One region of the Streptomyces sp. NBC_00078 genome, then DNA from elsewhere that is predicted to be linked to it. Evidence: riboswitches for the same ligand, from Rfam matches in the RefSeq annotation. Region 1 holds a riboswitch; the other holds the start of a gene.
The links. A riboswitch is a leader RNA that binds a small molecule or an ion and turns the genes downstream of it on or off. The one in region 1 is predicted to bind ZMP and ZTP.
Positions count from the first base shown of each region.

Region 2: it holds a riboswitch for ZMP and ZTP, as region 1 does, so the genes downstream of both, OOK07_RS26990 (glycine hydroxymethyltransferase) here and OOK07_RS01725 (bifunctional 5,10-methylenetetrahydrofolate dehydrogenase/5,10-methenyltetrahydrofolate cyclohydrolase) in region 1, are expected to answer to the same signal.

Region 1 covers NZ_JAPELX010000001.1:369,065-372,488, forward strand. Annotated here, with positions in the region: gene OOK07_RS01705 (type III PLP-dependent enzyme) at 1-66, shown strand, start outside; gene OOK07_RS01710 (hypothetical protein) at 234-530, opposite strand; gene OOK07_RS01715 (nuclear transport factor 2 family protein) at 703-1,068, shown strand; gene OOK07_RS01720 (hypothetical protein) at 1,295-1,747, shown strand; ZMP/ZTP riboswitch at 1,753-1,835, shown strand; gene OOK07_RS01725 (bifunctional 5,10-methylenetetrahydrofolate dehydrogenase/5,10-methenyltetrahydrofolate cyclohydrolase) at 1,859-2,707, shown strand; gene OOK07_RS01730 (CU044_5270 family protein) at 2,708-3,424, opposite strand, start outside.
Region 2 covers NZ_JAPELX010000001.1:5,734,358-5,737,781, reverse strand. Annotated here, with positions in the region: gene OOK07_RS26990 (glycine hydroxymethyltransferase) at 1-1,219, opposite strand, end outside; ZMP/ZTP riboswitch at 1,263-1,352, opposite strand; gene rocD (ornithine--oxo-acid transaminase) at 1,455-2,660, shown strand; gene OOK07_RS26980 (hypothetical protein) at 2,805-3,424, shown strand, end outside.

The sequences.
Region 1 (3,424 bases):
CTGATGCACCCCCGGCCCGGATTCCACTTCCTCGACGCCGCATCCGGCGCTCCCACGGCGGAGTGAGCGCGGTCCGTCGGCGGCGGGCACGTCCCTTTCGGCGATGCTTGCCCCACCACGTGACATCTGATTCGCGATCCTCGGCGGGACGGCGATCAGCCTGCGGCAGAGTCAAGGGCCGCCCGGTGTTCCGGGCGGCCCTGGACTGGTGCGTGCGATGCGGCGTCGGTCTGCTAGAGGGCCTCGGGCAGCCCGGTCCCCGCGGCTCCCATGTGGGCGACCCGGTCCAGCTGCCCGAGGTTGTTGAGCCGGTTCAGCTGCTGCAGCTGCTGGGAGGGGCGCGGAACCTCGGCCCTGCGGTCCGCCGGGATGCCGGTCGCGGCGAGGGAGTCGATCGTGCTGATCGGGTTGAGCTCGCTCCCGTCCCGGTTCTGGATGGTCGAGTCGGACGCGCTGGCAAGGGGCGCCGCAAGGGCGGTGATGCCGGCGGCGAGACCAACCGCGGCAACGATACGTCGTGTTGAGATCATGCTTTTCACAACGTCACGGGGCCTCCGGCGGACACGGGCACAGTGCGCCGCTCACCCATCAGGGGCAGCGCTCCTGCTGCGCTTGCCGAGGCTGCCCTGGCGGAGGAGTCTCGGATGAGAGGCCCTCCGCGGCCCACTCCTCGTCGGGTCGCGGCCCTCGAAGGAGGTCATCATGGGCACCGCGGCAACCCCTGCCTTCAACGCCGACACCCTGCGCCGGGGCGTCGAGGGACACACGGCGGCAGATCTTCTGTCGCTCTACGCGGACGACGCGCAAGTGCGCATCGTCGACCGCAACACCCAACCCAGCAAGCCCAAGGTCCTGCACGGTCGCGGCGAGATCGGCGCGCTGTTCGAGGACATCTACAGCCGTGACATGACGCACAAGGTGGATCACTGCATCATCCAGGGCGACCATGCCGCCTACACCCAGTCCTGCGAGTACTCGGACGGTACACGCGTCCTGGCCGAGTCGATGATCACGTTGCGCGACGGAAAGATCACCGAAGAGATCCTGATCCAGGCATGGGACGAGTAGGAGGCAGAACCGCGAGGGTCCAGGTCACCACCCGGTTGACCTGGACCTTCTCGGCCCGTGCGGCGCTGGGGCGGGTGCGTCCTGCCCGGCCTCGGCGGCCGCTGCCAGTTTCCGCGGTAGGTCTGCCGGTGTCCGTTGCTCTGCTGCGCTCAGTGCTGAGAGCAGCGCGGCCTCGTCCGCTTCCTCCGTCACCGCGTGCTGCTCGAAGGCGGCGTTTCCCGCATCGGTGAGCCTCCGGACGAGGTGCGGCGCGGCTGGGCCTCCATGTATCTGCCTGATCGCCGACAACCACTTCAGTGAGCACGCCGCTGCACCCGCCCACTACGCGTCGGCGCTGGAGGCCGGGGAGTCGGGACCTGATCCGTTGCCGGCCCGGGAGGCCCTGCGTCATCCGGTCGACCACGACTTCGGTGACCCTCACCGTGCGCTGGAACGCCGGCGGCGGGCGACCGGGCTGGGCGGCGGTGCGGGCACGGTCCCCGGCACGCTGTCCCGGCAACTGCTGCTCGCGGTGCCGGCCCGTGACACCGGCGACGAGGCGGGGGCCAGGGCGCTCGCGACCGAGATCGCCCGCTGGGCGGGGGCCATCGGCGCCGTTCACATCGAGGCGGAGACGACCGCCTTCCTCGCCGGGGCCGATCCGACCGCCCCGCCGCAGCAGAGCGAGGAGGTCGGTTAGGGTCGTGGCGGGCCGTGACTGGCGCTGAGGTGGAGTACCACCGGGGAGCGGCCACGCGGAGTCGATGCCGTGCGCCTGGGCGATCCGGTCACACCGACCCAGGAGTGGATCATGTCTCAGGCCCGGCTCATGGACGGCACCTCGCTCGCCCGGCGGATCGTCGAGGACACCGCCGAGCGGGCGGCCGGCCTCACCGAACGCACCGGCACGGCGCCCTGTCTGGCGGCGGTGCTGGTCGGCGAGGACCCCGCCTCCGTCACCTATGTCCGCATGAAGCAGAACCGCTGCCGCAAGGCCGGCATCGAATCCCGCCACGTGGCACTGCCCGCGGCCACGACCACCGGGGAACTCGTCGGCACCCTGCGCTCACTGTCCGACGACCCCGGCGTACACGGCATCCTGCTGCAGCACCCGATGGGTGAACACATCGACGAGCGGGCCGCGTTCGAGGCGATCGCGCCCGAGAAGGACGTGGACGGCGTCACCTTCGCCTCCTTCGCGACGATGAGCTTCGGCCTGCCGGGCTTCGTGTCGTGCACGCCGGGCGGCATCATGCGGCTGCTCGACGCGTACGACGTCGACCCGTCCGGCAAGCGGGCCGTCGTAGTGGGCCGCAGCGCCATCCTCGGCAAGCCGGTCGGCATGCTGCTGCTCGCCCGGGACGCGACGGTGACGTACTGCCACTCGCGCACCCGGGAGCTGTCCTCCGTGGTCCGGGAGGCCGACATCGTGGTGGCTGCCGTGGGCCGGCCGCGGCTGATCCGGGGCGAGGACGTGAAGCCCGGCGCGGTCGTGATCGATGCCGGCTACAACCCGGGCAACGTGGGCGACGTGGACTTCGGCTCCGCCGTGGAGCGTGCCGGTCTCATCACTCCCGTGCCGGGCGGCGTCGGCCCGATGACGATCGCCACACTGCTGGAGCAGACCGTCGATGCCGCCGTCCGGCAGCTCGGGGCGTGATCAGCGCATCCAGGCGCTGTAATCCTCCACGTCGCCGGCCCTGACACCGTACTCGGGCTCGGCCTTGGTGAGGACGGTCTCCAGGCCGAGCACGGCTCCGGTGGCCGGGTTCATGATCAGCATCCGGCGATAGCCGGGAGCGTCGTACACGTACGCCTGGCCGCGCCGCCCGAGCCGGTCGGTCACCTGTCCGACCGGACGGAGTCCGTCGGTGCCGGCGAGGAGGCGCGCGAGGGTCGCGGACTCGCGGGCGCCGAGGGTCCAGTTGTCGAGCAGCACCTGGACGGCGTCGAGGAGTCCGGGGGTGTCGAGCGCGGTGTGGGTGTACGTGGCCTCCCGCAGATAGGCGCGCAGCCGTGCCGTTTCGCGCGGCGGAGGAGACTCGGGAGGCGCGTCGCTCCAGCTCGGCGGGTAGGTCTGCCTGCTGATGACATGGCCGTCCTCGACCAGGTGCGGATCGCCGCCCTCGTCACGCAGGACCGGCCGGCCGGGGTGCCGCGGGTCGGTCGCCACCACCAGCTCGGTGTGGCTGCCGTCTGCCTTCCAGCGCACGACTCGCTCCTCCGGGAGCGTGACCGGGGGCTTGTCGTCGCTCATGCCCATACTCCAGGACTGCACGTGCGTGCCCTTGCGCAGGTTGGGCGCCCCGTCCGCGGCCGCCTGCCGCTCTGCCCGGGCGGCGAGCTGTTCCAGGGGTACGGGGGTGGAGTCGCTCTG
Region 2 (3,424 bases), 5.4 Mb from region 1:
TGCCGGAGGTGTACCAGGCGCCGTTGGGGTCGGCCGGGATGGCGTTGCGGTTGGTGACGATGCCCGAGTCGAGCAGGGCCGCCTCGGCCTGGCGGCCGGTGAGGCCGTAGGAGGTGGCGACGTCGATCAGGTTGAGGTGGTTGTCGGTGCCGCCGGTCACCAGGGTCGCGCCCCGGCGCATGAGGCCGTCCGCGAGCGCCCGCGAGTTGTCGACGATGCGCTGGGCGTAGTCCTGGAAGGAGGGCTGCCGGGCCTCGGCGAGAGCGACGGCCTTGGCCGCCATGACGTGCGGGAGCGGGCCACCGAGGACCATCGGGCAGCCGCGGTCGACCTGGTCCTTGAGGGAGTCGTCGCACAGGACCATGCCACCGCGCGGGCCGCGCAGCGACTTGTGGGTGGTGGTGGTGACGATCTGGGCGTGCGGGACCGGATCGAAGTCACCGGTGAGGACCTTGCCTGCGACGAGACCGGCGAAGTGCGCCATGTCCACCATGAGCGTGGCACCGACCTCGTCGGCGATCTCGCGCATGATGCGGAAGTTCACCAGGCGGGGGTAGGCGGAGTAGCCGGCGACGATGATCAGCGGCTTGAACTCGCGGGCGGAGACGCGCAGGGCCTCGTAGTCGATCAGGCCGGTGCCGGGGTCGGTGCCGTAGGAGCGCTGGTCGAACATCTTGCCGGAGATGTTCGGGCGGAAGCCGTGCGTCAGGTGGCCACCCGCGTCCAGGGACATGCCGAGCATGCGCTGGTTGCCGAAGGCCTGGCGGAGTTCGGCCCAGTCGGCTTCGGAGAGGTCGTTGACCTGGCGGACACCGGCCTTCTCCAGGGCGGGGGTCTCCACGCGCTGGGCGAGGACCGACCAGAAGGCGACCAGGTTGGCGTCGATACCGGAGTGCGGCTGGACGTAGGCGTGGCGGGCGCCGAAGAGCTCCTTGGCATGCTCGGCGGCGAGCGACTCGACGGTGTCGACGTTGCGGCAGCCGGCGTAGAAGCGGCGGCCGATGGTGCCCTCGGCGTACTTGTCGCTGAACCAGTTGCCCATCGCGAGAAGGGTGGCCGGGGAGGCGTAGTTCTCCGAGGCGATCAGCTTCAGCATCTCGCGCTGGTCGTGGACCTCCTGGCCGATGGCGTCGGCGACCCGCGGCTCCACGGCACGGATCACGTCAAGGGCGGCACGGAAGGCGGTGGACTCGGTGGACAGGGGCTGCTGCTCTGGCATGTCGTCGGCCTCCGGGTGGCGTGGCTTGAAGCATTCACGGTTCACGGTTGGCCCAGGCGCACGGCACTCGCTCACTCGCAGGCCGCTCCCCGATGGTCGATCCCATCCCAGCGCGCCAGTCACGGCCCGCCGGTCAGACTACCGGGCGCGCCGGAAGGCGGAGGTCCCGCGTCCACCATGCGAGCGACGATAGGAAGGGGGACACCCTCAGCTTCTGGCACCCCCTGGAGATCCCGTGACCACTACGGAGAGCCTCATCGCCGCCGCCGACGCGCACAGCGCGCCCACCTACCACCCGCTGCCCGTGGTCGTCGCGTCCGCGGACGGGGCGTGGATGACGGATGTCGAGGGGAGGCGGTATCTGGACCTGCTGGCCGGTTACTCGGCGCTCAACTTCGGCCATCGCAACAGGCGGCTCGTGGAGGCGGCGAAGGCGCAGCTGGAACGGGTGACGCTGACGTCGCGGGCGTTCCACCACGACCGGTTCGCGGCATTCTGCTCCGAGCTCGCCGAACTGTGCGGGATGGAGATGGTGCTGCCGATGAACACGGGCGCGGAAGCGGTGGAGACCGCGGTGAAGACAGCCCGGAAGTGGGGGTACCGGGTCAAGGGCGTGCCCGCGGAGATGGCGAAGATCGTGGTCGCGGGCAACAACTTCCACGGCCGTACGACAACGGTCATCAGCTTCTCCACCGACGCCGAGGCCCGGGCGGACTTCGGGCCGTACACGCCGGGCTTCGAGATCGTGCCGTACGGCGATCTGACGGCGATGCGGGCGGCGATGACGGAGAACACGGTCGCCGTGCTGCTCGAGCCGATCCAGGGCGAGGCGGGTGTGCTGGTGCCGCCGGCCGGCTATCTGCCGGCGGTGCGGGAGCTGACGCGGGAGCGGAACGTGCTGTTCGTGGCGGACGAGATCCAGTCGGGGCTCGGGCGGACGGGCGCGACCTTCGCGTGCGAGCAGGAGGGGGTCGTCCCCGATGTGTATGTGCTCGGGAAGGCGCTGGGCGGCGGGATCGTGCCGGTGTCCGCGGTGGTGTCGAGCGCCGAGGTGCTCGGGGTGTTCCGGCCCGGGGAGCACGGATCGACGTTCGGTGGGAATCCGCTGGCCTGCGCGGTGGCGCTGGAGGTGATCGCGATGCTGCGGACTGGCGAGTTCCAGGCGCGGTCGGCCGAGCTGGGCGGCCATCTGCACCGGGAGCTGGGGGCGTTGACCGGCACCGGGCGGGTCATGGCGGTGCGGGGCCGGGGGCTGTGGGCGGGCGTCGACATCAGTCCGGCGTTGGGGACGGGGCGGGAGGTGTCGGAGAAGCTGATGGAGCGGGGGGTGCTGGTGAAGGACACGCACGGGTCGACGGTGCGGATCGCGCCCCCACTGGTGATCGGGAAGGAGGATCTGGACTGGGGGCTCGGTCAGCTGCGGGGAGTGCTCGGCGTGTGAGATCCCGTATCGGTGCGGTCCGTGTCTCCCGTTGATGCGCCTGTCCTGCGGTGGTCGGGGGCTGGCTGAAGATCGGTGAGAGCGCCCGCCGAAGCACTCCCGGCCGTGGCCCGCCTCCCCTACAGTCACTTTGTGATCTTTGGGATGGTGTGCGCTCTCGGCGCGGCGGTTTGCTTCGGTACAGCGACGGTGTTGCAGGCGGTCGCCGCGCGGGCGGCGAGTGCGGGCGGGGGCGGAGAGGCGGCGCTGCTGCTGCGGGCGCTGCGGCAGTGGCGGTACATGGCCGGGCTCGCGCTGGACGGGCTGGGGTTCGTGCTGCAGATCGCGGCGCTGCGGTCGATCCCGATCTACGCGGTCGCGGCGGCCCTTGCATCAAGCCTCGCAGTCACGGGAGTGGTCGCAGCGCGACTGCTGCAGGTGCGGTTGAGCGGGGTGGAGTGGGGCGCGGTCGGCGTGGTGTGTGCCGGGCTCGCGATGCTGGGGCTGGCGTCCGGGGCGGAGGGGGATCGCGCCGGGTCGACCGCTCTGAAGTGGGCGATGCTCGCGGTTGCCGTGGCCGTGCTGCTGCTCGGGCTGGTCGGCGGGCGGTGGTCCGGGCGGGGGCGGGCGCTGATGCTCGGGTCGGGGGCCGGGTTCGGGTTCGGGGTGGTGGAGGTGTCGGTACGGCTGATCGACTCGCTCGCACCGTCGGAACTGTTCACCAACCCGGCGACGTACGCCCTCCTGCTCGGCGGAGGTGCCGCTTTTCTGCTGCTGACCACCGC